DNA from 3 places in the Citrobacter sp. RHB25-C09 genome. Region 2 is predicted to be linked to each of the others. Evidence: predicted binding sites of a transcription regulator. Region 2 holds the regulator's gene; each other region holds the start of a gene.
The links. Region 2 encodes LexA, which represses DNA repair genes until DNA is damaged. Its sites were predicted from a motif close to TNCTGTATGTACATACAGNA; they were not measured.
Positions count from the first base shown of each region.

Region 1: the regulator LexA is predicted to act here: its motif matches at 2,061-2,080, upstream of umuD (translesion error-prone DNA polymerase V autoproteolytic subunit).
Region 3: the regulator LexA is predicted to act here: its motif matches at 1,757-1,776, upstream of dinG (ATP-dependent DNA helicase DinG).

Region 1 is NZ_CP057483.1:1,882,818-1,892,653, forward strand. It holds partial or broken gene HVY19_RS08745 (transposase) at 1-127, opposite strand, end outside; gene umuC (translesion error-prone DNA polymerase V subunit UmuC) at 360-1,622, opposite strand; gene umuD (translesion error-prone DNA polymerase V autoproteolytic subunit) at 1,625-2,044, opposite strand; gene HVY19_RS08760 (ATP-binding protein) at 2,478-6,899, shown strand; gene HVY19_RS08765 (multidrug DMT transporter permease) at 6,965-8,341, shown strand; gene HVY19_RS08770 (hypothetical protein) at 8,594-9,655, shown strand.
Region 2 is NZ_CP057483.1:3,997,633-4,007,468, forward strand. It holds gene dnaB (replicative DNA helicase) at 1-1,264, opposite strand, end outside; gene HVY19_RS18920 (quinone oxidoreductase) at 1,326-2,309, shown strand; gene pspG (envelope stress response protein PspG) at 2,480-2,722, opposite strand; gene dusA (tRNA dihydrouridine(20/20a) synthase DusA) at 2,855-3,850, opposite strand; gene HVY19_RS18935 (conjugal transfer protein TraF) at 3,935-5,245, opposite strand; gene zur (zinc uptake transcriptional repressor Zur) at 5,540-6,055, shown strand; gene HVY19_RS18945 (CsbD family protein) at 6,134-6,343, opposite strand; gene dinF (MATE family efflux transporter DinF) at 6,475-7,800, opposite strand; gene lexA (transcriptional repressor LexA) at 7,920-8,528, opposite strand; gene HVY19_RS18960 (diacylglycerol kinase) at 8,653-9,021, opposite strand; gene plsB (glycerol-3-phosphate 1-O-acyltransferase PlsB) at 9,192-9,836, shown strand, end outside.
Region 3 is NZ_CP057483.1:1,524,325-1,534,160, forward strand. It holds gene pcaB (3-carboxy-cis,cis-muconate cycloisomerase) at 1-131, shown strand, start outside; gene HVY19_RS07110 (DASS family sodium-coupled anion symporter) at 165-1,586, shown strand; gene dinG (ATP-dependent DNA helicase DinG) at 1,791-3,977, shown strand; gene HVY19_RS07120 (fimbrial protein) at 3,964-4,470, opposite strand; gene HVY19_RS07125 (fimbrial protein) at 4,476-5,465, opposite strand; gene HVY19_RS07130 (fimbria/pilus outer membrane usher protein) at 5,487-8,030, opposite strand; gene HVY19_RS07135 (molecular chaperone) at 8,061-8,735, opposite strand; gene HVY19_RS07140 (fimbrial protein) at 8,805-9,341, opposite strand; gene ybiB (DNA-binding protein YbiB) at 9,597-9,836, shown strand, end outside.

The sequences.
Region 1 (9,836 bases), 2.1 Mb from region 2:
CTTGCGTCAGGTGTAAAAGGTGGTGTAGGAAATGGCGTGCTTTACGGCAGAGTTCACGGGCAGAAATCCCGGCTTCAGCCTCGCGGAGAATACTGATGATCTGTCCGTCGGAAAAACACTTCTTCATGGGGATGTCCTCATGTGGCTTATGAAGACATTACTAACATCGCGGTGTGTTAATCAACGGGGAGCAGGTCAGATTCATACTTGGTGCCAAGTTGATAACCCAGCAGAAGCACTACCAACTATCATTGCCACGTTAGACATCCACCCCCCTACAGTAGGAAAATGCATTTTAATATAGCTTATCTTTACGCCTATAATATAAATCTCCATCAGGGCTTCAGTTCAAAATAATTTCACCTTGCCACTGGCAAGTCTGAATATCGGGTTGTGTAAGCGGGAGACAACATCTCACGTTTCATAGTCCATGATTTTTCGAACCCCTGACCTGCAAACCAAACCTTCCCTTTCCCTGACTTATTCAGTTTGTCTATAGCCCCCATTAATGCAGCGCTGTTTCTTCGTTGGGAATTATCGTCAAATAAATTTAACTGAGCCACTCCATTACTAAAAAAATCAGCAAGCATAACACCAGCCTTCATATATCGATGACCATCAATCCATACCCTCCTTAGGGCGTTCGTAGCAGCGTTTATAATGTCACGTGTATCATTCGATGGTATCAATAGTTTTACGGAAGCTTGATTTCCATAGTATATTTCGTTATCTGCATGTGGGCTTGTACGAACAAAAACGCTAACGAAACGACAAAACTGACGCTCGCCACGCAGTTTTTCCGCTGCGCGTTCGGCGTAAGCACAAATGGCCTGATGCATATCTGAGTACTGAGTTATACGGTGGCCAAAAGATCTACTACAGATGATCTGTTGTTTTGTTGGTGAAAACTCTTCTAGTTCAAGGCATTGCTCACCACGAAGTTCTCGGACGGTCCTTTCAAGCACGACATTAAAATGCTTTCTTATTATCCACAATGAGCTTTCAGCCAGATCAAGTGCTGTATTAATACCCATGGAGTTAAGTTTCTTACTAATTCTTCGACCAACACCCCACACATCCTCAACAGAGGTAAGTGCCATTAGCCTACGCTGCCGATCAATATTAGATAAATCGACAACACCACCAGTGCCACGCCATTTCTTGGCTGCATGGTTAGCTAGCTTTGCTAATGTTTTTGTTTGTGCAATACCAATTCCTACAGTTAAACCTGTATTTTTAAATACTTTGTTTTTCATTTCATGACCGAAATCACTTAATGGCATGCAGTTTATCACCCCAGATAAATTAACGAAGGCTTCATCTATTGAATAAACTTCGATCGAAGGAGATATTGCAGTTAGCGTCTGCATAACTCGCTCACTTAGATCGGAATAAAGTGCATAATTAGAACTAAATACATGAATCCTGGAACTATATGTATTGTTTTTTATTTTGAAAAAAGGTTCACCCATTTTTATACCGAGGGATTTCGCTTCAGTTGAACGAGAAATAATACAGCCGTCGTTATTGGAAACCACGACAACAGGCTTCCCCTGCAAGTCTGGCCGAAAAAGAGTTTCACAAGAAGTATAAAAACTATTTACATCTACGAGAGCAAACATGTTTATTTATGCGCCTTAATACTAAAAATCACCACCCCAAATATTTCTAATTCATCTGCATTTTGAAATGAAATCGAAGAATAATTATGGTTGTGAGGTACTAGCTGTAGATAAGGATGAGTACGAAGTTCTTTGACGGTAAACTCACCTGACACAGCAGCAATAACAATATCGCCATGTATGGCCGGAAGTGAGCGATCAACCACTAAAAGATCCCCATCGCTGATACCGGCGTCATGCATAGACTCCCCGCTAACTTTTATGAAGTAAGTGGCACTCGGGTGTCTTATCAGCAATTTATTGAGATCCAGTCTGTCCTCAACATAGTCCTGCGCAGGGCTCGGAAAGCCGCAGGGCACTTTCTCAGAAAAGAGAGGAAGTATGAGCGGGGGAGAAATCTCAGTTGGTCGGGTGAAAAGCATGATGTTGATCCTATGGCACTGTATTTATATACAGTATTGCTGAAAGCGGCTAAGGATCAAGAAACTTGTGAAGCGATTCCTGAAAGTGCTTGAAGTGTCTGTTAATTTAGTTGTGTGGTATCTAATATAGTTTTGTTGCCTGACTTAAACCCAGTTCAGCGAAACCGTAGCACTCTGACAGTAAGTCACGCCGATTCCTTGCTCTTCGATGAAGAACCAGCTCCCACCGAGTTCATTCACAGGAATTGGACGTGCATATGCGATAAGTACATCATAAAATAAAGTATTCTGCATAACCGTCATGCAATTTTTAGTTGCCAGTTCAAATATCTGAAAAACGTGCCCCTGAATCGGAGTCCTGTCCATTCAGAAACAGGGAGCGGGCCAGCTACGAGAGCGTTGGTCAAGTATCCAGAACACAGGTGGCCCTTTAATGTCTGAAGAAATCAAAAATACTGCGATCACTGCTGCAGGCTATGTCTATCAGAACAGGCAGGGGCTGAAACTGCTGTGTGACTGGCTAGATGCGCCGACACGCTATACCCGAGTGAAGTTTGAGTGTGACGACGAGGCTGTTGCTCCGACCGGGCTGGATGACATCGTCGCCGAACGCCCTAACCATCTCGTTGACCTCCAGCAGGTGAAATATACACCTAATCCTGCCGAGCACCCCCTGAATTGGGCGTGGATGTTGGAGAGGACCGGAAAGACAGCACGATCGAGGTCGATGTTGCGTAAGTGGTTTGATGCTTTTGTTAAATTGGATTCTGCTCGCGTCGGAGAGCTATCGTTGAAGACCAATCGCCGGCCAGATGCCGACATTGAGTCTTGCCTGACTGATGGAAAAATCGATTTATCCAAAGTTCCAGAGCCACGGCGATTAGAGGTTATCGCTGAACTCGGCGACGAAAAGAAATGTGAATTATTTTTCAAGCAGTTGCAGATTGTTCACAGCGATAAGAGCTTCGAATCACTTGAACACGAGATCGATGCGCGATTGCGCTTTCACGGCACACCAGAGGGAGTTGCGAACTTAAAAAACGTCGCCTTGAACTGGTCGATTCAGAAAAACTTTCCGCCGCCAGAAGGGTGGATTTCTCTGGAGCAAGTCCGCACTATTCTGCGGGCAATACCGCCGGCCCCACTGCCGGAAGATTTTGTTGTGCCTCTCGGATATGAGGTGCCTGACGAGACGTTCCACCGTGAATTCGTACGTGACACGGTTGCCGGGGCCGGGCAGACAATCGTGCTCACAGGGCCGCCTGGTCGTGGGAAGAGCACATACTTGAGCGCGATGTGCGAAGTGCTTGCTGAATCAGGGGTTCCCACGGTACGGCACCACTACTTCCTCTCGATGACCGAGCGGGGACGAGACCGTGTGAACAGCTACGTGGTTGAGCAATCGCTCGAGGCGCAAGTCAAACGGTTACATCCGGAAGTTGATGCGCCTGGTCGTGACCTGCGGGGCCTCCTCGAAGCGTGCGCAACCTACTACAAGACTAAGGGCAAGCCGTTCGTGCTGGTTCTGGACGGCCTAGACCATGTCTGGCGCATTAACAGCGCTGATAAACGGCCGCTGGACGATGTGTTCTCCCAGATTATTCCCTGCCCGGATAACATGGTTCTGTTGGTAGGCACACAGCCGGTCGACGACACTCAACTGCCTAGGGACCTCTTGTCAGTTGCACCTAAGGCTAGTTGGCGAACATTGCCGGCGATGTCCGAGAACGCCGTCCTGTCCTACCTTCACAAGGTGGTTGACGAAGGCAGGCTCTTGATCCGGTTCAACGATGAAGATCAGATAGAACGCCAGCTACAGGAAGCTGCGACCGCACTTCGCAATAAGACCAACGGCCACCCGCTGCACGTCATCTATGCCATGGCTGAGCTTGAGCACGCAGGACGAGACGTGGATAGCTGGAATATTGAGCGGCTACAGGGTGACATGACCAAAGAGGCAAAGTTCTACTACGCATCGTTGTGGGAAGAGCTGCCACCAAGTCTCAAAGACACGCTGCGATTGGTATGTGCATTTCCCTTCTTTTGGCCCAAAGCTGCTTTTCTGGAGATCTCCGCTAAGCAGGGCGCTGCGCCGCCAGATGTCGCCAAGGTGGAACATCTGCTGCACTCATCGGCTGCTGGTCTGAAGGTCTTCCATGAGAGTCTGGCGGTTTTTGTACGCTCGACCTCTGACTACGGCGAGCGTATCAAAAACCTGATACCAGCGGTGGCGATCTGGCTGGAAACTGAGGCGCCACCTTCTCTTCGCGTTAACTGGCTCTGGACGGTTCAGGCAAGGTTGGGTAATCCTGAGAATCTCATTACTGGGCTAACTCGTGACTGGATCATGCTTCGTTTAGAGGAGGGCTATCCAGAATCGCTCTTTGACACGCTGCTATCTGAGGCACTGGTCGCAGCTCTGGAGACCAACGCATTTGCAGACGCATATCGGCTCGCACACCTGCAGTCCCGGGTGGTTGGCGGCAGCGAATTTCAGATGCAGAGCGACGACATAGCCCGGCTTGTGTCATTTACCCTGACGCTGACAGCCAATGAGGGGGTTGTTCAAGAGGCTATAGCCTCGCGACACGAGACAGATATTTTGGACGTGGCAGCTCTCGGCTTAGCCTTGCAAGCACGTGGACAAACTGTACTGGCCGAGACCTGCGGTGAGGAGACCCTGCGTCGTTTTAGAGGCCTTAACCGCTTCTCCAATCGATATTCAACTAACGCGGGGGGTGACGAACTCCAGTTTCTGGTCGATGCGTTCACACGTCTTAGTGCTATCGGGGCGACCCCAGAGGCTTTTACCCAGTTAGTCCGAGAAAGCAGCCAAATAGTATGGATGCCCAGAGCCCGAATGCTGGTTGAGGATGGTTATCTGGATGACTTGATGGAAGCGGCTGTTTCGCTACAGCCTGATGTGGACACGAGTGTTCTAAGTGACTTCTGCGTTCGTGCTGCTGCAACGGCCGGAGTAAGTATCGTCGACCGCGATGACTTCAGCAAGCTGATGCGAACTCCCTTTCTTGCAGCGATGGAAGCGGCCTATAAGCGGACTTCGAAGCCATTAGATGAGGCTATTCCAGTCGAGTGGCTCAAGGGAAACTACTACGAGCATAAAGACAATCTAAATACGCTGGTACACCATTGGTTCTTCAGCAGTGTGCACCTGAGCCTGTGCATGAAAGCTGAGGATCAAATCGCCTTCGAGTTCGTACGAGCACCCAGTTACGAGGAAAGGGATAACATCAGTCACTTCCTTGATGCTCTCTCAGAGATTGCAGCCCAGGTTGCAGAGCGTTGGTGGCAAGGGGAATTTGTGGATTTTCATGAGCTATTCAATCTCCTCAAACCGTGCAAGTTCAGGCATTTTAGGCAGAGTCACAGCGCGAGTGCAGCGGCAGAGGACTTCCGGGCTGGATTGCATCGTGTTGCCTGCGACATTCGACTTGGAAGCTGCCTGCTCTTCAATCGTGACGATGTGGCACTTACTGAGTCAACCCTGACAGCGGCAGCCACATCCGAGTGGTTTGACAGTGCATCCTTCCGCACTCAGTACGCAGCAGGATTACTGACAAGGATGAGTGATGAGGCGGCCGCAGCTTTCGTCCATTCTCAACGCGTCATGCTGGATGCAGATATCCGCGAAGAGACTAGCGTGCATCTGCAGACGCCTCTGCAGTTATGCGGCATCGCTTTGGCTCATGGATTAAATGTCAGCGCACAAGAGCTTTGTAAACAGGTCTGGGAGCTAACGACCGGCTATGGACATCGTAAAGATCCCACGTTGAGTAACACGGTCGATGCTATTGGCTACCTTGTAGATGCAGCACCAGATGATGCTCGACGACTACTCAGTCTGCTTTCGCCACAAATCCATCACGTGCTGGACTACACAGACGGAAAAGGCACTAGGCACCTGCTTGAAGTTGCGGACCATCTGCTGGCAAAACTCAGCCCGATGGCTTTGGTCGTAAAATACGAGGAACACACGCACGCAGGTGAATGGTCGCATGCAGAGAACAGTCTGCGGATATATGTGCAACAGGGCGTCAGAGATGGCTGGCCGCTGGATGCACTTATGCGTACGGGAGTTCATCCCGACGTTCAGAACGAGTTAATACAGCTTGAACGCGATGGTGAGGATGGTGCCGCAGGGCAGCTAGGTGTTCTTAGGGAGCATGTCGGCTGGGACATTGGTGTGCTGCAAGGCACTGGGTCGTCTAGCAACGATAACGACAGCAATCCGTACACTGGCGATGTAACCACCTTTGCGCCAGAGGAACTTGATCAGTTGCTGGTAAGTCTGTCAACAAGCTACAACGAAAAGAAGAGAGTGCTTCGTGCTTGGTATGAGCACTGGGATCGCGCTGGGCAGGGTAAACGCTTACTCGCGGCTCTGGATGGTTTGCTGCAGTCAGACGAGGGGCGGCAAAAGGGCATCTTCGATCTGTCTGACCTTGCCTTTGAGACCAAACGTAGGCTGAGCGGCTCGAAAGCGGCGTGGAAATATCTTGTCCAGGCGCAGATTCGAAATGGCGGGTGGATGAGTTTTGTGGAGAGAGAGGAAGATACCTGTAAAAGGTTTGACATGGTAGTGAAGTACTTCCCGAGCCGTTGCGATGAGTTTGTTGATGTTACTACCTACAGCTGGTTCGGAGAGCCCGAGCTGCAGCGTGTAGCGCCGACAGAGCTGATGGTCTATTTCTATGTGCAACAAAAACGCGTAGCAGATGCCGTGAAGTTTGCCGAAATGATGGTCAACTGCGTGCGTGAAGATACCCGAACCCTGCCTCTGGAACGCCCACGTTGGGCAACAGAACTTGATGCTTCGATGACAATGGGAAAATGATGGACGACCTAAGTATTCTAATCGCCAGACTCGGCTGGCCATCAACCGCTACAAGGTGGTGGACCATGCAAGAACTTGCCGCCCGGTTGGGTGAATCAGCATCGAAAGCTACAACGGAGGCTGCGTTACTTAGGTTTCTGAGCTCTCGTAAGCTTGAGGCCGAAGTGGTGGAGGTACTTTACGTATTCTGGATAGCGGTGCAGATGCATCGTTACAAGGCGAGCCAGAAATTGGCGCAAAGCATTCCTAAACCGTCCATTCTCTCAAATCTATTGCTGGAAAGCTTTGGCCTACAGACTGAGACTCCTATAACCGGTCTGGAAGAGGTGACTGAGAGCTTCGCTATTCCACAGGATTTTAACGGTGTTCAAGGAGCGGATCTCCCACGGATTTTTCACACCACAATGGTTAACCTTGAGCATGATAGCGGCTTCCCATTTGTCAGTCAGATGGCGTTCGAGTGGTCAGTAAACAGCAATGTCTATCCAGATGCTCCTTTTCAGGGAGATCACTGGCATTTTGTGAGACCACTTGGCGACGGGTTCATCGGTCACATCTCTTCCAGGGCTGCCATACGGATGATCTCCGCCTATCTCCGCACATTGTCGGTTGCTGAAGAGTTCGGGAGCATGCCTTCAGAATTGGCGGAAAAAATGACTCTGCTGGCATTACCTGTACACCCAACTCTTGCGTTGCTCAGACCTCGACGTCCGTCTTGGTTTCCCTGCGTGACTGATTTCGATGGTGACCACGAGACAATAGGTGCAGCTGTACGCAATCTAATTGAACAAGCCTCAATCGAAAGTCCCAGAGACGAGTTGATAGCCTTCATGTCGCCCATCGTAATTTCAACTGAGCGCTGTGTAGAGGTATCGGTCGTCCGCTGGAGTCAGGTGGTAGGCGGTTGCATCAAGGATGAGAGTTTAGCCGAGTACCTAAAAGACTTTTGGAGTAACGGACAAATGCTTCAGAGTTATGCTCCAGAGCCGCTAAATACGACGACCGTCTTGATGTCGCCAGTCCTTTACTCTGTCGTGGACAGTGGGAGTAGGGCTTGGCCTCTAGCTATGCCGCTCGGTATGGACCGTTTGGGTTACCTGCAACATGATCTGTATCCAGGACGACTTTTATTGCCCACTATGCCTGGCCATGAGCTAATCGAGATCGTTCCTCATCACGGGCAATTGGAGGTGAAATCAGATAATGGGGTTGTCGCCAACCTGTATTACTGGAATGCGGGCTGGGGACCAGTTCGCCCGATGCATTTCGATGGAAACTGCGGTACGGCTCTTGTTTCTAAAGGTAAAGCCTATCGAGAGCTAACCGATTTGCCAGACCAGGATATGCGATCGTTTTACTTCTGGCGTGTACGAACACTTCATAGAAAGGGCTCCTATGAACGTTTCGAGGAAACGTTGAAATTTGGAGTGGTTTTTGTGTGATGAAGTGAATTATAATAATTTAAGTTAATGAGTTAATGAGTTAATGAGTTAATGAGTTAATGAGTTAATGAGTTAGTGAGTTAGTGAGTTAATGAGTTAATGAGTTAATGAATGTAACTGGAAACTAAGTTTGAATGTTCTATAAGACACATGGACTATTCTCATCGCAGTAAGACGGGAAAATAACTGTGTTTAGGTGAAAAACAGAAGTAATCAAATCACTGACAATGAAAAGAGCTAAAGGGAAAAAACATGTCAACACCTAAAATAGTTACACCGATAGCGTCCAATAAATTAGTTGATAAGAAGTCTTATTGGTCGATGTTTTACTACTCGATTATCGCTACAATCACACACCAAAAAACACTAACCCACCCATGGAATCCAAATTTAAAGAGCCTCGAGTCATATAAAGGACAAATAATTGAGCATTCATTTTTTTCAAATATGATTGGTTCAATTAAAAATCATGGGTTTGAATATCTTATGGCGGAATTTCTTCGTTCAGAGGAAGGTTGGGATGCTTTCATGCAATTGTGCGACTCCATACTTGAAGACCACGATATTACAAAATTCCCCATCAAATATTTCAGCATTAGCAAAACGGGTAGTGATTATCTGCGACATAGATGTCAGTTAAAACACAATACAAGGAATGTAGAGTTTTTACTTCCAAGTAAAACGAAAAACAAACAAGGAATAATAACACTCCCATTTGATATCACTGGAAAGGATATATATACCCTTATGATTGAAGATTCTGATTTATATATAGAAATAACTGATGGATATCAACGCTTCGCTTTTGTAGGTGAGGTGGAAGGTAACAATGGAAACAAAATGCTAAACAAGAAATATTTTGGAGGATTGAAAGGGCTCTATAGTACTTTCGGTATCAGTGCTTCTGACAGAAAAAAATTTGATAAATGTGATATTACTGATCCAGTTACTGTTTTGTGGAATCAAAATAGTGGTCAGTGGATATTAAACTTTAAGAAGTCTGAGGATTTTTACTGCGATTATATTACGGCAGCTGAGAACCTGAATAAATTGATAAGTGGAACTCATAAAAATTTAATGAATGAATTAAGAAAAGATACTGAGCACTTATCAGTAATTGAAATTATAATTACTCACTGGCGCTTAGATGTGCAAATTTTACTTGAAACACTATCCAAATCTATTAATCACTTGAATATCCACAATGATATATATAGTATTGATATACAAATGGATAACTCCCTTATATTTACCCCATCACAATTAACCATGCCTGATGGTGTGCAATTCTATAAAGTAAAAGAGGCAGTTTGATTTTTTATAATCTATAAAAGCTTGGGAAGTGTGTTAGCATTTTTATTAATGCCGCATTGAGGTTTTCAATTTCTTTAGAGAAAAGAGCACGCTCATCAAACAGTATAAATTATATTGTGTAGTATTTTACATGAAAGGATAATGCAATTTACGCATAGGAGATTTAATTTTATCGCACAGA
Region 2 (9,836 bases):
CGTCACGATAGATAAACATGATCAGGTCGGCGTCCTGTTCGATGGAGCCGGATTCACGCAGGTCGGAGTTAACCGGCCGCTTATCGGCACGTTGTTCCAGCGAGCGGTTAAGCTGCGACAGCGCCACTACAGGCACCTGGAGCTCTTTTGCCAGCGCCTTCAGCGAGCGGGAGATTTCCGCAATCTCCAGGGTACGGTTGTCGGAAAGCGACGGTACGCGCATCAGCTGCAGGTAGTCGATCATGATAAGCCCGATGCCGCCGTGTTCACGGGCGATACGGCGCGCGCGGGAGCGCACTTCCGTCGGCGTCAGGCCAGAAGAGTCATCAATATAGATGTTACGTTTTTCCAGCAGGATCCCCATCGTGCCGGAAATGCGCGCCCAGTCCTCATCGTCGAGCTGACCGGTACGAATACGCGTCTGATCCACACGGGACAGCGATGCCAGAGAACGCATCATAATCTGTTCCGAGGGCATTTCGAGACTGAAGATCAGCACCGGCTTATCCTGCAACATCGCCGCGTTTTCGACGAGGTTCATCGCAAACGTGGTTTTACCCATCGACGGACGCGCCGCGACAATGATCAGATCCGACGGCTGTAAACCCGCGGTCTTTTTGTTGAGGTCGTCATAGCCGGTGTTTACACCCGTAACACCATCGTGCGGCTGCTGGAAGAGCTGTTCGATACGTGCGACGGTAGCGTCAAGCACTTCGGTAATGTTCTTCGGGCCTTCATCTTTATTGGCACGGCTTTCGGCAATTTTAAAGACGCGAGACTCGGCGAGATCGAGCAGATCTTCGCTGGTACGCCCCTGCGGATCAAAACCCGCATCGGCAATTTCATGGGCGACCGCAATCATGTCACGAACAACGGCGCGTTCGCGCACAATATCTGCATAAGCGCTGATGTTCGCCGCACTTGGCGTGTTTTTAGAAAGCTCGGCAAGATAGGCAAAACCGCCGACGCTGTCCAGTTGCCCCTGTCGCTCCAGCGATTCCGCGAGCGTAATCAGGTCGATAGGACTGCCGGTTTCCTGCAACCGCCCCATCTCGGTGAAGATGTGGCGATGCGGGCGGGTGTAAAAATCATCCGCTACGACGCGCTCGGCGACGTCGTCCCAGCGCTCGTTGTCCAGCATTAAACCACCCAACACCGACTGTTCCGCTTCAATCGAGTGCGGGGGTACTTTCAGCCCGGCGACCTGCGGATCGCGGTCCCGAACATCAGTCTGTTGTTTGTTGAAGGGTTTATTTCCTGCCATAGTGAATGGAGTTACCGAGACAATGATTGGTTCGCAAGATTACCACATTTCTGGAGGAATCATGGCAACACGAATTGAATTTCACAAGCATGGTGGCCCTGATGTGCTACAGGTCGCGGATTTTACGCCGAGAGACCCATCAGAGAACGAAATCCAGGTAGAAAACAAGGCGATTGGCATTAACTTTATCGATACCTATATCCGCAGCGGGCTCTATCCACCGCCGGTCTTACCGAGCGGTTTAGGGACCGAAGCAGCGGGCATCGTTAGTAAAGTGGGCAGCGGCGTCAGGCATATCAAAGCCGGGGATCGCGTGGTGTATGCTCAATCAGCCCTCGGCGCCTACAGCTCGGTGCATAACGTGCCGGCCGATAAGGTCGCTATTTTGCCCGATGCCATCTCCTTTGAGCAGGCTGCGGCCTCTTTTCTTAAGGGGCTTACTGTCTTTTATCTGCTGCGCAAAACGTATGAAATAAAACCCGACGAACCGTTTCTGTTTCACGCAGCGGCGGGTGGCGTGGGGCTTATCGCCTGTCAGTGGGCGAAAGCGCTGGGGGCTAAACTGATTGGCACCGTCGGCAGCGCGCAAAAAGCGCAGCGGGCGCTGGATGCTGGCGCCTGGCAGGTGATCAACTATCGTGAAGAGAACATTGTTGAACGGGTTAAAGAGATCACCGGCGGTAAAAAAGTGCGGGTGGTGTATGACTCGGTTGGTAAAGACACCTGGGAAGCCTCTCTGGACTGTCTACAACGCCGTGGTCTGATGGTCAGCTTCGGCAACGCGTCCGGCCCAGTTACCGGTGTCAACCTGGGCATTCTGAACCAGAAAGGTTCACTGTACGCGACCCGCCCTTCTCTTCAGGGCTATATCACCAACGCCGAGGAGTTGACCGAAGCCAGTAATGAACTATTTTCACTGATTGCCAGCGGCGTGATTAAAGTGGATGTGGCGGAAAGCCAGAAATATGCGCTGAAAGATGCACGGCGCGCACACGAGGTCCTGGAGAGCCGGGCGACGGAGGGATCGAGCTTATTGATTCCTTAAGTCAGAAAGAAATTGGGCTTCCATCTGGGAAGCCCTTTCTTTTTTTGTTCGGCTGAATGTAGGGTACAGCGCGATGAATTTGTGAGACGCGCAATAGTGACAGATTTGCTTATCAATTCCTATTTGGTTCTAAAGGCAAAATCACAGGTTGTGATGAACCCCACAATCCCCTAGTAACGCCAGCGGTTACTGCGCTGATATTGCGGGATTTTTGGCGCTTTAATCGCCTTGATGACCCACACCACAGCAACGACCAACAGCAGCCATGGCAACAGCTTGAACATCAGCGCCAACATGCCGCCAAGGAACATCACCACGGTTGCCACGAACAGCGCAGCCAGAATGCCCAACAGCGACACGCCGGTCACCATCAGCATAAAAAAGAATCCCAGGATAAAAAGTAGTTCCAGCATGATGCTCTCCCATAACGTATTTTCCTGAAAGCATTACAAAAAACATGCCAAAATTAACCTGCTGATTTATCAACAAAACGCCCCGCGATTACTCGCAGGGCGTGGTGAAATTGACTAACTTTTAGTGAAATTTTAACGTTTGTCGGCAACCAGCTTCAGCGCATGTTCCAGGACGTGGATATCTGCCCCGGCTTTATGGGCGTTTTCGCTCAGATAACGACGCCACTGGCGCGCCCCCGGTATTCCCTGGAACAGGCCCAGCATATGGCGGGTAATATGACCAAGGTAGGTCCCCTGGCTCAGTTCGCGCTCAATGTACGGGTACATGGCCCGCACGACGGCAACCGGATCGGCATCCGCAGTGGTTGCGCCAAAAATTTCACGATCCACTGAGGCCAGAATGCCTGGGTTTTGATAGGCTTCGCGTCCAACCATCACGCCATCCATATGTTCAAGGTGCGCTTTCGCCTCTTCCAGGGACTTAATGCCGCCGTTAATGGACATAGTTAAATGGGGGAAATCTCGCTTAAGCTGATAGACACGCGGATAGTCAAGCGGTGGGATCTCGCGGTTTTCTTTCGGGCTTAAGCCAGAAAGCCATGCCTTACGGGCATGAATGATAAACATCTCGCATTCGCCGTGACCGGAAACCGTATTGATGAAATCACACAAAAATTCGTAACTGTCCTGGTCGTCAATGCCAATGCGCGTCTTCACCGTCACGGGAATCGACACCACATCACGCATCGCCTTCACGCAGTCAGCGACCAGTTGTGCATTCCCCATAAGACAGGCGCCAAACATACCGTTCTGCACGCGATCGGACGGGCATCCCACGTTGAGGTTGATCTCGTCATAACCGCGTTCTTCCGCCAGTTTTGCACAGTGCGCCAATGCAGAGGGGTCGCTCCCGCCTAATTGCAGGGCAAGCGGATGTTCTTCATCGCTGTACGCCAGGTAATCGCCTTTGCCATGAATGATTGCGCCTGTTGTCACCATCTCGGTGTAGAGCAGCGTCTGGCGAGACAGCAGGCGCAAAAAGTAGCGGCAGTGCCTGTCGGTCCAGTCGAGCATCGGCGCGATGGAGAAACGGTGTGCAGGGAAGGCTGTTTGTAATTCAGGTGACATGGCGATTTTTTGAGCATCAGGTGAATTGGGGGCGCTACTATAGCATAAAGGTAAACCGGAGACGTAACCGTCTCCGGTGCCTCATCAGAAGGTCATACTGAGCTGCGCACCTGCGCCCCACGTTTCGTCTTCGCCGTACAGACCCATCAGGTCCACATGGACGCGGTTGAAGGGCGCAAACCCAACACCACCGGTAAAGACGTTGCTGTCGTTCGCCTTGACGTCAGCACGGTAACCTGCGCGGACCGCCAGCCAGTTCAGCGGGCGAACTTCGGCACCGACACCGACGTACTGGGAGTTATCTTCGCTCTTAAAGCCTTTGGTTTCCGTTAAATCGCCATCTGCCGTGAGCGTTACCAGGTCGTTATGCCAGGCGACGCCTGCGGTGACCAGCGGGCGGATCTGATAAGTATCTTTATAATCGCGCGTTTCACCGGTTAAACCGTGGGTGATGTAAATCGATTTGGTATCGATATCACGCGAGATAAGGTTTTGCCCACTCACGCCCACCGTCCAGTTTTCGCCAAAATCCGCCGCAATCCCGGCGTCTACGTTAAAACCGGTGTCATCGTTACGATAGCGGCTACTGTTCCAGTCACTGCTGTCGTAGTTATAGATGGAAGTCGTGTAATTATAGAGCCAGGTTTTTTGCAGCTTCGGCGTCACGCCAATCGACAGCGGCACATCGCCAACCTCAAACTGCCGCGCCACTGCAACACCATAGTCCGAAACGATCGCCGCGCGCCCGGAGGCCGTAGAATTCAGGTGTTTAGTGATTTCATCCGACCCCTGCAACGCCGCCCGGCCCGCTTCAACCAGCGCATAGGCATCGCTTCCTTCAATTCTGCGCAGATAATCGATATCCCCTTGATCAATGGACGAGCTTACGCGACCGTGCGCATAGCCTTTCGCAACAAACGCCACGGATAACACATCGTTGGGAATGCTGACCGCAAGTCCGGCCCCCGCGTTGGCATGTGCCGTTTTACCCTTCAGGTATTCCAGTTCGTCGGCCAGATCGCGCGCCGCCCCCTGGAACTGGTTCAAAACACCGCCGGGGTTAAGCAGAATGTCACCAGGGGTCAGATTATCAACAACATCATCGTAGTAATCGATTTTGTCACTGATATCGTCAATTTCATCCTGGAGATTATCCTTGTCGGTAATTTGCGCACCAACCGCGGGAAGGATGACGGTAATGCTGTCCTCGGGCTTCGCTTTTGCCAGCAAAGCCGGGTTGATGAGGACACCACTACCATAATGTGCTGAAGCTACGCCCGTTCCGCCCATCGCGTCGTTGCGCGCTTCCGCCCAGGTATTCGCCGCGTTCGCCTGTTGCGACACTAAGAACGAAACCGCGACTGCCACCACCGAAAAGTTAAAATTTTTATTCACAGTAGACCCGTTTTTATTTGCAGGTGAAGAAACACCTCTGCCAGTATCAACGCAGCAGAGAAGAACTTTTGCTGTGAAAAAAACACTAAAAACCGCGCTATTCGCCCCATGCTGAAGACAACTGAAGCGTTCTCTTTTTGTGATGTACCTCAATATGTATAGAAGACTTTGTAAGGTCCGCAAAGATTAGCAGGCGATATATCGTCTGAAATGGCGACTCTGGCTGGATCTCGGCGTTTCCTGCATAACATGATAAAGTGAGGGTTTATCACCCTACGCAAACCAAGGTGCCCCATGGAAAAGCCCACAACGCAAGAACTGTTAGCGCAAGCTGAAAAATTGTGCGCGCAACGCAATGTGCGACTGACTCCACAGCGCCTTGAAGTTTTACGCCTGATGAGCCTGCAGGAAGGCGCGATTAGCGCTTACGATCTGCTCGATCTTCTGCGTGAATCAGAGCCCCAGGCTAAGCCGCCAACGGTCTATCGCGCACTGGATTTTCTGCTTGAACAAGGTTTTGTGCATAAGGTGGAATCCACCAACAGCTATGTCATGTGCTATCTGTTCGATCAGCCAACCCATACCTCTGCGATGTTTATCTGTGACCGTTGCGGTGGGGTAAAGGAAGAGTGTGCGGAAGGGGTGGAAGATATCATGCATACGCTGGCCGCGAAGATGGGGTTCGCCCTTCGTCACAATGTGATTGAAGCGCATGGCCTCTGTTCTGCGTGTGTTGAAGTCGAAGCTTGCCGTCACCCTGGCGAGTGTCAGCACGATCATTCCATTCTGGTGAAAAAGAAATCTCGTTAAATAAGTGGGCGGCACCCTTGCGCCGCCCTGTGCAAACAATTGCGAATTCATTTCTGGATCCGCAGGCAAACGTAGTGGTTACCAGCGGTAGTCGTTACGGGTTTCCCAGTCACCGACCTCTTTTTCCGCCTGATCCTTCTGATAACCGTAGCGTTCCTGGATTTTACCTACCAGTTGGTCACGTTTACCTTCAATGACCGTCATATCATCATCGGTCAGTTTGCCCCATTGCTCTTTCACTTTACCTTTGAATTGTTTCCAGTTACCACCGGCTTCATCTTTATTCATCATAAAGTCCTCTTCGTTAGGCTGTGAATAGCGAGAGTAAACCGCCCAGCTTCGCTATTTTTTCTGCTGAACGTAATGATAAGTGTAGTCAGGAATCTCGGCTTAAAATCATTATTCGGAATTTTTAACCGTTACGTTGCCGAAAACCAGGTTCCGTTACGCCAGTGTCGACGCCAGATATAGGCTAAAGAGAGCCCGCGTAGCGCCAGAAAAACGGCTAACGCCAGCCACAAACCGTGGTTCCCGAGCAGAGGAAGTGCCAGTAAAGTTAACGCAAAACCACTGGCCGCGACCGCCATGCTGTTACGCATTTCTGCTGCGCGTGTCGCACCAATAAACATGCCGTCGAGCAGATAGCACCAGACGCCCACTAACGGCAGGATCACCTGCCAGATCAGGTAGCGATCGGCCAATATTTGAATCTCAGTCAGCGACGTCAGAAGAGCAATAATCTGTTCACCTGCGAGCAGATAGACCAGCGAAAACAGCAGTGCGACGACACCTGCCTGGCGACAGGCGGCGCGCCAGACATCCAGCAACTGGCTGCCGTCCCGTGCGCCATAGGCTTGCCCGGAATGCGCCTCTACGGCGTAGGCGAAGCCGTCCAGCGCGTAGGCGGTGAAGGTCAGCAGCGTCATCAGCACCGCGTTGACAGCGATAATATCGCTCCCCAGTCTGGCACCCAGTACGGTGATCGCGCCAAAGCAGAGTTGCAGCAGCAGCGAACGCAACATAATGTCGCGATTGAGCGCTAACAGACGCCGAAAATGGCCGCGCCAGGCCTGCTTTAACATAGCCGCGGTTATGCCGCGCAAATGAAGTACCTTTCGCACCATCAGCAGCCCAATCACTAACGTGGAGTATTCCGCAATGACCGTCGCCAGCGCAGCGCCCTGCACGTTCATGTGCAGACCCATCACCAGCCATAAATCGAGAACAATGTTCAGGATATTGCCGACAATCAACAGGATAACCGGCGCGCGAGCATACTGAACGCCCAGCAGCCAGCCGAGCAGAACCAGATTCGCCAGCGACGCCGGCGCACTTAACCAGCGAATCGCCAGGAAGCGTCTTGCCTGTTCCAGCACCGCTTCGCTGCCGCCAACAATATGCAGCGCCAGATCGATTATCGGGGTGCGTAAAAGCGCAATTAATGCCCCCACCCCCAGCGCAAGGATGAGCGGTTGTACCAGCGCACGCGCCAGTGCCTGTGGGTTCTTCGCACCAAACGCCTGTGCCGTTAGCCCAGTTGTGCTCATGCGTAAAAAGAGCAACAGCATAAACAGAAAGCTAGTGGCTGTTGCACCCACAGCCACACCACCCAGATAAACCGGGCTATCCAGGTGACCAATCACCGCAGTATCCACCAGTCCCAGCAGAGGAACCGTGATATTGGAGAAGATCATGGGTAAGGCGAGACGCCAGAGGGCTTTATCAGCAGGAGCAAAGAACGGCATGAGGAGAAGCCTGAGCAGGAGTGTTTAGGTTTTGAACGCATTTCGTAAGCCCGGTAAGCACAGCGCCACCGGGCTCGGTGTCGGATGTTGGCACAAACGCCTTATCCGAGTGTGAGGTATTACAGCCACTCACCGTTGCGGATCACGCCAACGGCTAAACCTTCGATGGTAAAGCTCTGCTCACGAAGATCCACGACGATAGGCTTAAATTCGCTGTTTTCTGGCAACAGTTCGACTTTATTGCCCTGTTTTTTCAGACGTTTTACCGTCACTTCGTCGTCGATACGGGCGACAACGACCTGACCATTACGCACATCCTGGGTTTTATGCACGGCCAGCAGATCGCCGTCCATAATACCAATGTCTTTCATTGACATGCCGCTAACGCGCAGCAGAAAATCGGCATTGGGTTTAAACAGAGAAGGATCGACCTGATAATGGCCTTCGATGTGCTGCTGCGCCAGCAGGGGTTCCCCCGCCGCAACGCGACCGACAAGCGGTAACCCTTCCTCTTCTTCATGCAGCAAACGAATGCCGCGAGAAGCGCCGGATACAATCTCAATGACACCTTTACGCGCCAGCGCCTTCAGATGTTCTTCAGCCGCGTTTGGGGAACGGAACCCCAAACGCTGCGCGATTTCCGCACGCGTCGGTGGCATGCCTGTCTGGCTGATGTGATCCCGAATGAGATCAAACACCTCTTGTTGCCTGGCCGTTAACGCTTTCATTCCGCCCCCTGGGTGTATATACAGTTATGCTGTGAGTATATACAGCTAAAGGCGATTTTGGAACCACAAACTGCACATTAAACAGGAGATTTATAGCGTTATGGAATCGCGCTCGTAAAAATCCTTAACGAAAATTCGACCATAGCAGGATACCCCAGGTTATCAGCGCTATGATGATAGAGAGCAGCACCGCTGCCGACCCCATATCTTTCGCGCGACCAGAGAGTTCATGATAGTCGGAGCCGATACGGTCAACGACCGCTTCAATGGCGCTGTTAAGAATTTCAACAACCATCACCAGCATGACGGAGCCGATCAACAGAACGCGCGTTATGGCATCCACATCCAGCCAGCAGGCGACGATCACGGCAACCAGGACCGCGAGACTTTCCTGACGGAATGCGGCCTCGTTAATCCATGCGGCGCGAAAACCTTTCCAGGAATAGCCAGCAGCTTTGATAATTCGGGTGAATCCAGTGGTATTATTGGCCATCAAAAGAACCTTTTTGCATTATTGGCGTCAATGTCATTGTCCTGTTAACTCAAATGTTTTGAGTTAATGCAACGCGGCGCGAAGTATGACGGGATACAACAGAAATTCACATGACTTTCTGATATCCTTGCAGCGCATTTGCACTATTAACCAGAGGCTTTACATCGTTTATGTCCGGCTGGCCACGAATTTACTATAAAATCCTGAATTTACCATTAAGCGTGCTGGTAAAAAGCAAGTCTATTCCGGCAGATCCTGCCCCGGAGTTAGGGCTCGATACCTCTCGTCCCATTATGTACGTTTTACCGTACAACTCCAAAGCGGACTTGTTGACACTGCGCGCTCAGTGTTTGGCGCACGACCTCCCCGACCCATTAGAACCGCTGGAGATCGACGGCACTCAGCTGCCGCGCTATGTGTTCATTCACGGCGGACCGCGTGTCTTTACCTATTACACGCCGAAAGAAGAGTCCATTAAGCTGTTCCATAACTATCTCGACCTGCACCGCAGCAATCCGAGTCTGGATGTGCAAATGGTGCCAGTATCGGTGATGTTTGGCCGCGCGCCCGGGCGTGAAAAAGGGGAAGTGAACCCGCCTTTACGCATGCTCAACGGCATTCAAAAATTCTTTGCCGTCTCCTGGCTGGGTCGCGACAGCTTTGTGCGCTTCTCACCTTCCGTCTCGCTGCGCCGTATGGCTGACGAGCACGGCACCGATAAAATTATTGCTCAAAAACTGGCTCGCGTGGCGCGAATGCACTTCGCCCGTCAGCGTCTGGCCGCCGTGGGGCCGCGTTTGCCTGCGCGTCAGGAT
Region 3 (9,836 bases), 1.9 Mb from region 2:
ACGCCATGCCTTCGGTAGCGGAACGTCTTGACCCGCAGTTGATTAACCAACTGACCGATCCTGCTAACTATCTGGGCATGGCACCGGAAATGGTGGATCAGGTGCTGGCTAAATATATGTCCCGGAAATAAAGGCCCCCGGACTCACGAAAGAAGGATATGACTATGTCGATAAATTCTGTCGGGGGTAAGAAGCTCTATGCGTTTCTGATCCCTGTGATTGTGGGGGCGGTTATCTGGTTTTATCCCGTCCCTGAAGGGTTATCCCCTGAGGCGTGGCATATGTTTGCCATTTTCGCTGCAACTATTGCGGCTATCCTGACCCAGCCGCTGCCATCAGGCGCGGTAATGCTGATTGCGCTTTGCGTGGTGATTTTCACCAAAACGCTGACAGAGGCGAAAGCGCTGTCGGGTTTTGCCTCCGGCACCGTCTGGCTTATTTTCTGCGCCTATGTGCTGTCGCTGGGGTTTGTGACCTCTGGGCTGGGTAAACGCATCGCGTATAAAATGCTGTCGTGGTTTGGCGGAAGCAGCTTAGGGATTGCCTATTCGCTCGGCGTTTCCGACCTGATTATGGCACCGGCGATGCCTTCGGTGACGGCACGTTCCGGCGGGATTATTTTCCCGATCGCCCGTTCCATTAACGATGTTCTCGGTTCGTCACCAGGCCCAACCGGTAAGCGCATTGGTGACTTTCTGACGATGGTCTGTTTCCAGTTCACGCCGATCACCGGGGCGATGTTTATGACCGGGATGGCGGCGAACCCGCTGGTGGCTTCTCTGGCGAAATCGACGCTGGGGCTGGATATCACCTGGGGAGGCTGGTTTATTTCCGCGGTCGTCCCGGCGCTGGTCTGTTTTTGCCTGATGCCGCTGTTGGTCTACAAACTGCTGGATCCGGAGCTTAAGCGTACGCCGGAAGCGAAGGCGATGGGGAAACAGTCGCTGAGCGAACTGGGGACGATGAGCAGCAATGAGAAAAAGGTGGCGCTGGGGTTTGTGCTGGCACTGGTCGGTTGGGGCACCAGCCTGATCACCGGCATTTCGGCGACCTCGGTGGGGCTGGGACTGGCCGCTTACCTTTTTGCCAGTGGCGCGGTGAACTGGAAAAGCCTCCTTAATGACCACGCGGCCTGGGACACGGTGATTTGGTTCAGCGTGATCATTAGTCTGGCAACCGGTCTGGCGGATCTGGGATTCATCAAATGGATGACAGGAATGCTGGGGAGCGGTATTCAGGGATTTGGCGCGATGGAGGCCTTTATCCTGCTGGGCGTACTGTATATCTACGTTCACTACCTGTTCGCCACCGCGACGGGGCACGTGGCCGCGCTGTACGCCCCTTTTGCCGCCACGGCGATTGCGGCAGGTGCGCCGCCGATGATGGTGGCTATTTGTTTCGGGATCTTCAGTAACCTTATGTGGGGGAATACCGAATACGGCGGTGGACCAGGGCCAATCTACTTCGCACAAGGATATTTTGAGCGTCCACGCTTCTATCGCATTAACCTGTTCGTGGTCACGGTCAACGTAGTGATTACCTTTGCCGTGGGTATGCTCTGGTGGAAGGCGCTGGGATATTATTAAGTGATGCGCAGTTGTTGGATGGCGGCTGCGCCTGATAAGGCCTGGCTCATGCCGGGCCTGTCCGTAGGCCGGATAAGGCGCAGCCGCCATCAGGCAGAGTAAATTTACATTGCGAGTCGCTTTCCAGAACTGGCAAAAAAGCTACTGACACCCCCTGAAATGTGCCACAATAGTGGCTGTTTATACAGTATTTCAGGTTTTCTCATGGCTTTAACCGCAGCGCTAAAAGCGCAAATCGCCGCCTGGTATAAGGCGCTTCAGGAACAGATCCCCGACTTTATCCCCCGCGCGCCGCAGCGGCAGATGATTGCTGACGTGGCAAAAACGCTGACCGGGGAAGAGGGGCGTCACCTGGCGATTGAAGCACCCACCGGGGTTGGGAAAACCCTTTCTTACCTGATCCCCGGCATCGCCATTGCCCGGGAAGAACAAAAAACGCTGGTTGTCAGCACCGCTAACGTGGCGTTGCAGGATCAAATCTACAGCAAAGACCTGCCACTGCTGCGCAAGATCATCCCCGATCTTCGTTTCACCGCGGCGTTCGGTCGTGGGCGATATGTGTGTCCGCGTAATCTGACGGCGCTCGCCAGTACCGAACCGACACAGCAGGATCTGCTGGCGTTTCTTGATGATGAACTCACTCCCAATAATCAGGAAGAGCAAAAGCGTTGTGCGAAGCTGAAGGGCGATCTCGACAGCTACAAATGGGATGGACTGCGCGATCACACGGATATCGCCATTGACGACGATCTCTGGCGACGTCTGAGTACCGATAAAGCCAGTTGCCTGAACCGCAACTGCCATTACTACCGCGAGTGTCCGTTCTTTGTGGCTCGCCGTGAAATTCAGGAAGCGGAAGTGGTGGTGGCAAACCACGCGCTGGTGATGGCGGCAATGGAAAGCGAGGCGGTGCTGCCGGACCCGAAGAACCTGCTGCTGGTGCTTGATGAAGGCCATCACCTGCCGGATGTCGCTCGCGACGCGCTGGAAATGAGCGCTGAAATTACCGCTCCCTGGTATCGGCTCCAGCTGGATCTGTTCAGCAAACTGATTGCCACCTGCATGGAACAGTTCCGCCCGAAAACAACGCCGCCGCTGGCAAATCCGGAGCGCCTGAATGCCCACTGCGAAGAGCTGTATGAGCTCATCGCTTCGCTCAATAACATCCTCAATCTGTATATGCCCGCCGGGCAAGAGGCCGAGCACCGTTTTGCTATGGGTGAACTGCCGGACGAACTGAAGGAGATTTGCCAGCGTCTGGCGAAGCTGACTGAAACGTTGCGCGGTCTGGCGGAGCTGTTCTTGAACGATCTGAGCGAAAAGACCGGCACGCATGATGTGGTTCGCCTGCACCGGGTCATTTTGCAGATGAACCGCGCGTTAGGAATGTTTGAAGCGCAAAGCAAACTGTGGCGGCTGGCATCGCTGGCGCAGTCATCCGGTGCGCCGGTGTCGAAATGGGCGACGCGGGACGTGCGCGACGGGCAAATCCACGTCTGGTTTCACTGCGTTGGCATACGCGTTAGCGATCAGCTCGAAAGGTTACTGTGGCGCAGTGTGCCGCATATTATTGTGACCTCCGCAACCCTGCGTTCCCTCAACAGCTTTTCGCGTTTGCAGGAGATGAGCGGCCTGAAAGAAAAGGCCGGCGACCGCTTTGTCGCGCTCGACTCACCGTTTAACCACGTTGAGCAGGGGAAAATCATCATTCCGCAGATGCGCTATGAGCCTTTGATGGAAAACGAGGAGCTGCACATTGCCGAAATGGCGGCCTATTTTCGTGAACAACTGGAGAGCAAAAAGCATCACGGTATGCTGGTGCTGTTTGCCAGCGGACGGGCGATGCAGCGTTTTCTGGAGCACGTTACCGACCTGCGCTTACTGCTGCTGGTGCAGGGCGATCAGCCCCGCTATCGGCTGGTGGAACTGCATCGTAAACGGGTTGAGAACGGCGAGCGCAGCGTGCTGGTCGGTCTGCAATCTTTCGCTGAAGGTCTGGATCTGAAAGGTGATTTGCTCAGTCAGGTGCATATCCATAAGATCGCGTTCCCCCCCATCGACAGCCCTGTGGTGATTACCGAAGGCGAGTGGCTAAAGAGCCTGAACCGCTATCCGTTCGAGGTGCAAAGCCTGCCTGCGGCGTCGTTTAATCTGATCCAGCAGGTCGGGCGATTGATTCGTAGCCATGGATGCTGGGGAGAGGTGGTCATTTATGATAAACGCCTGCTGACGAAGAGCTACGGTCAGCGGTTGCTGAATGCGCTGCCGGTGTTCCCGATTGAACGACCCGAAGTCCCTGACGTGCCGGAGGTAAAAAAACGCCCGGCGAAAGTGCCTGCCGGGCGTCGGAAAAGCATCCGTGCTAAGGGGCGCGGTCCTACTGGTAAGTAAAGGTCACTTGCACTACGCTGCTGAAGGTGCCAGCGGTGACGGGCATTGAAGTGGCGTAATAGCGGGCGGCCAGCGGAAACACCGCCGTATGGTCGTTCTGATTAATCAGGACGTTAAAGCTTGCCTGCGGTGCAATAGTGATTTTGTCCTGGCGATCGGCCAGCTCCAGCGCCAGTCCTTTTGCGCTACCGGTGTTGGCAAATTTCGTTGGGTGAGCGCTATCAGCCTGACCGTAAAAAAACGCGTTAGACAGAGTCAACGTTGACGGACAGTGCGTCACTTTCAGCTCAAATTCCTTCCATACGCCGGTATCGCCTACGTCTTTAAAATTGCTGGCAGCAGTCTGGCCGAGATCGACGGTCAGATCTTTACTGGCGCTATCAACCACACAGGTGTTGGCGTAGATCGTCCCGGTCATCTGAATTTGAATATTGTCATCCGCGTGAGCCAGGGCGGTAAGTCCCAGAGCGATCGTTAAGGCGATTTTTTTCATGGCGTTCACTTATAGGCGAGCGTAAGGGTCGCAACACTGTTTGCGGGGCCAGGAGTGACCGTATCGCTTATCTGTTGGTAGCGAACCTGAAAGGGTATCTCCAGTGTTTCATTGGCGCTTGCTGGCCTATCGGTCGGCACATAGGTATCAAAGGTGGCGATGTAATTATCAAACAGCATGCGGACACCCACGCCGGTCGCCATACCGCTTTCCTTTGTGAGCTTGATAACCCCTTCGTAATTGGTTTCATAACCATTGGCGCTGGTGATTTTGACCATGGGTTGCACGGTGGTATCGCAATGCACGCTGACATTAAACTCCTGGGCTGGTGAAGAAAGCGTGCCGGTGCCAATAAACGAACAGACAGGAAAATCCCCCAGTTCGACGGTGAGATTTTTCGGCGACACGGAGCAGGTAACCTCGTGGAGAATCACGTTGCCAGCATAGGAAATGTTGTTAGGGCTACCTATACCTTCATGACCAAACACGCCGATGCCAAATTTGGTCTGTGCCTGTATTAACGTGCCGGAGGAGACGGTAGCACTGGTTTTCACCAGTTCAAGCGTTACCGCGAAGCTAAACGACTGTTTCCCGTCAGTAGATACATAGCCAATCGGCGTTGCCCGAGAATCACACTGCACACCGCCAGCACCGCTGATTCGCTGACCCTGATCGTTCATTAGCGCCACGCCTACGCCGGGCACGCCGGAGTCATACACGCCTCTCAGACCTGGGATTTCGGCCCCTGAACCGTAGTAGCAAGAGACGATTTCCAGCCCGCTATCAGCGCTCTGATTGCAATTTCCCGCGACATGCACCGTCTGTTCCGTTCCGGGGATAGTGTCTCCGACCGCCAGCGTGGTCGGGACAGAAATGGATGCAACATCGATCATTTTGGGAAGATCGGGCGTGGTACAGGTGGCCTTTGCATGCGGCATAAATAACGTTGCGGTTCCCAGAACCAGTAAGAAAAAGCACTGTTTAATCATTTGCATAATGTTCGCCTGAGCAAGAAATCAATGACACTGCGCGGCAGCGTTGATGATGCTGTTTTTGTCTGTCTCATCGGTCAACGCATACTGGGCGACGCAGTGTTCGCTTGCGCTTTGCCCCCAGGAGACAGCAAGTTGTCCGCGCTGTGGCAAACCGGAGAGGTAAGTCTGGCCATCATTGCCAACAATAAACTCGCTGTCCTTATCTTCGGTGGTGACCGTTGCGCCAAAGGGCAGCGGTTTACCGTTTTCAGTGATTGTCATGAGTACTCTGCGCCCTACGCGGGTGCTAAAACTTGCACGCACCACGGCACCGCGCGTTGGCGTAACGGTTTGAGCGGCATGCGTCACGTCAGCGTCGTCCGGCAGCGTTTCGGTATCCAGTGCGATGGTGTTATGGCGATACGCGGTCACAAATGGCACCACGGTATATCCGCGAAAATCGGTTTCGACGCCGGTCTGGTTGGTGATATGCGTCCCATGAGTCCCCGGTGCTTTCACCAGTGCGATGGTTTCGCCCAGCGGCTGGCTGAGGGTAATACCGTTGGCATGTGCTACCACGCCACCCTGTACCCCGACGTTCAGCGTCTGCTGGTTTTTGTCCTGGCTTACGCCGCCGTTGACTTCACCATAGGTGCCGTTGTAATCGGCGTTCATACTGGTTGAACTGCCGCTTCCGGTGTTGCTCAGACCTTCCTGAATGTTCCAGTTAAAATTGTTGTCACGCAGCGCCGTACCGTTAAGGCCAATATTCTGCGTGGTGCCGTCTTTGCTGTTATTCAGGTTGTACGTCGCCCAGGTGTTGTGCATCCAGTGGTCCAGCGGAACGGAAATGCTCAATGAAAACTCGTTGTCGTTGGTGACAGAATCGCCGTGCTCATCGCTGTCGTTGGTATTTTTATTCATGCTGTAGCTCAGGCTGTAGCTGATGTCGTGCCAGCTGTTGTTGTAACTGACGCTCATTGAGGTCATGTCCTGGCTCTGGCTCCAGTAGGTTTCTTTGACCAGACTCAGGGTCACGGCCCCCCAGCCTTCAGGCAGTGTCTGGTCGACGGTGGCTTCTGTGCGTGCGCGACGTTGCTGCGGGGCTGACCAGTCATCGGCATTGGTGTAAGACTCCATTGTGTCTTCGAGGGTGTAAAAGCCCTTACTGTTATAGCGATAGCCGGCGAGGGAAAAGTTGGTGCCGGACCCGGCGAAATCTTTGCTGTAGCGGACTCGCCAGGACTGCCCTTTACTGGCCTGTTGTTTCTTCAGCAGCGCTTTGGCGCGCGTCACGTCAACAGAAAAAGCCCCTAAATCACCGAAATTTTTCCCGACGCCAAGCGCCTGGGAATGATAGTGGTTACTCTGTTGCGCTCCGCCATAGGCGGTGAACCCGTAGGGCAAACCGTAAATCGCGCTGCCCTGAGCAAAAGGGGTTTTCTCAACGTGCTTGTCATACGAGCGATAGCGACCCGCGGTCACGCTGTAGCGTAGGTTTTTTTCTCGCTGAAGCACTGGCACCGAGGCATAAGGGACGACGAAATGACTTTCGCTACCGTCAGTTTCTTTCACCGTGACCTGCAGGTCGCCGCTGCTGCCTGTGGGGTAGAGATCGTTGATTTCAAACGCGCCGGGGGCGACAGTGTTCTGGTAAATGACGTAGCCGTTCTGACGGACCATCACCAGCGCATTGCTGTGAGCTGTGCCACGAATAATTGGCGCGTAGCCTCGTTGACTGTCTGGCAGCATGTCGCTGTCGGAATTCATCTGCATACCGGTGTAGGGCACGCTGTCAAAGACGTCTGCGGGCGATGAACTTTGCCCGACGGTGAGATCGCTTTTCATCGCCACGATATTGCGCTGGGCGTAGGTGTAGACCGATGAAAATTTCTGCTGCTCTTCGTTTCCCGTGGTGCTGCGATTCCAGGTGGAATAATTACGCAGCCGCCACGCGCCGATGTTCACACCGGGTCGCAGGTTGACATACTGGCTGCTGTTATCATCTTCACCCGGGCGGCGGGCGTGGCTCTGGCTGGCGGTGGCGCTGTAATTGAGTATCCCGGCGGTGATCCCTTCGTCAAACTCTTTAGGGTCGATATAGCCGCGTGGCACCTGGCCTAAGGCAGACTGCGGGATACTGAGTAATAGCTGCTGGTGACTGACGCGAAAGGTGGCAGAAGCCGCCGGAATAGCGCGCAAGTCGGCACATTTGCCTTGCGCCATCAGTTTCGGGTAGGCGTCGGTTTTAATCCCAAGGCTTTTTAAATCATCGAGGGTAAAGCAGGGCTGAAGCGTATTCTGGCCATCACGTTCCTGACGTAATGTAAATGTCACGTCGCGAGTATCGATTTTATTATTATCGATGAATATCGATACCTGATAATTACCCGGCGCCTGGCCTGGACCTTTTTCATAAACCGAAAGATCGGTTTTCCCTTGTTGGGGATTATCAACGTCCAGCAGCGCAGGGTTAAAATAATCATCCGCCCAGGTTTGCGAGGCAAAACAGGCCGCTGCCAGGCCACATAAAATGACCAGCAGCGCCATGAATCGACAGGATAGCGGCTTCTTGGAGGTATACATGATTATTTCAGGAATCTGGATTCTGCGGCATTAGCGCACAGATTTGGACCAGGTTTTACTGATGCTGCCGTAATCGGTAATGATCGAATACGCGACGGTTGAACCGCCCGTGTTGGCAGGAAGGGCAAAGTGCGTTTCGGTTTCAGGAACGGCCCAGGTGGCTTTTTCTACTTTGTGCCCGTTCAGCGTGACGCTCTGAAAATTCATGAAGAACGGTGTTGGATTATTGACGACCAGGTCGTTCCCTTCGCGGTGCCATTCCAGTTTATCAGCGACATCATCCGGCTTCCCTTTAACGGCAGACGGACGGTAAAGTAATTTGATGCGGGTATTAATCGCAATTTGCAGGGTATTGGCCCCCTCAACGTGTTTTGAGGAGGGGATCGCTTTAATGTTTAACCAGAACAGTGATTCACGATCTTCCGGCAAATTTCCGCCGGTGCGCACGACACGCAGAACGTTTTCTTCTTTGGCATCCAGACGAAACAGCGGTGGGGTAATCAGAAACGGCGCTTTGGCCTGGTTATTACTGCCGGTATCGACCCATGACTGTACCAGATAATCCGTGTTATCCGGGTTTTGAATGCCAAGAGAGGATTCCTTTTTCTCTCCCTGATAAACCAGACGCGTGCCATTAATAATAACGCCCGCATGTGCTGTAGCAGCAACCAGAAAAAGTGTACTCAGTAAATAACCGTGACGCATAAATATATCTCAACGTGAAGCGGAGATAGTCGCGTGTAATACGCCGCGACTATCTCCGGATTGATAATATCAGTTATAGATAACGGTGAAGGTGGAGACGGAATTCGCCGGGCCTGCGGTCACTGCGGCCTGGGTCTGAATATAACGTGCGCCAAATTCGAGATTGTTCACCGTGGTGCCGGAGGCTAACGGATACTGTTGTGATGGGGTGTATAAGATGACCGGTTGATCGGAGGAATCGAGCAACTGAATCGCCACACCCGTGGCGGTATCCGTATCAGGCGTCAACGCCAGCGCGGCATTGTTGTCAGTATCTGGCGTACCACCGAAGTTAATTGCAGCGGAGGTGACTGTCTCCGGGCAATTGGTAAGCTGAATATCGAACTTCGTTAATGTGCTGGTAGAACCGGCACCGGTAAAGACGCTTTTAGAGACTTTACCTAACTGAACATCCAATGGATTACTTAACCCATTTACAACCTGACAAGCGGAATCAATGATTTCGCCAGTAAAATTAATTTGTCCTTCGCCATTTGTTGCCGCAAATGCTGATGCAGAACATCCCACCGTTGCAGCAATAAATAAGCCTAAAGCAGCCTTGTTCATATTAATTCCTGATATTCACCGGGTAAAAACCATGTCTGGTGATTTTTACCATTAGACCCCAACAACTTTTCGATTGATATTTAACCAGAATATACGCGAATAAGATTCCGCAGCGCGGACTACAAATATTCGAATTAACGCTTGTGTTTTTCGATTCGCTGTAGCAACAGGTTATTGGTTATCGACGATAAAAAGCTATCAGGCAGGTCTTTTAAAGGGCTATATTGTTAAAAAATTGTCGCAGGGGAGGACGCAATGGATTACCGCAACATTATTAAGGAGATTGGCCGGGGGAAAAATCATGCCCGCGATCTGGACCAGGACACCGCGCGCGGACTGTACAGCCATATGCTCAATGGCGATGTGCCGGAACTGGAAATGGGCGGCGTGCTGATTGCGCTGCGCATCAAAGGGGAAGGAGAAGCGGAGATGCGCGGTTTTTACGAGGCGATGCAATCCCATACGATGAAGCTGACGCCTCCCGTGGCAAAGCCA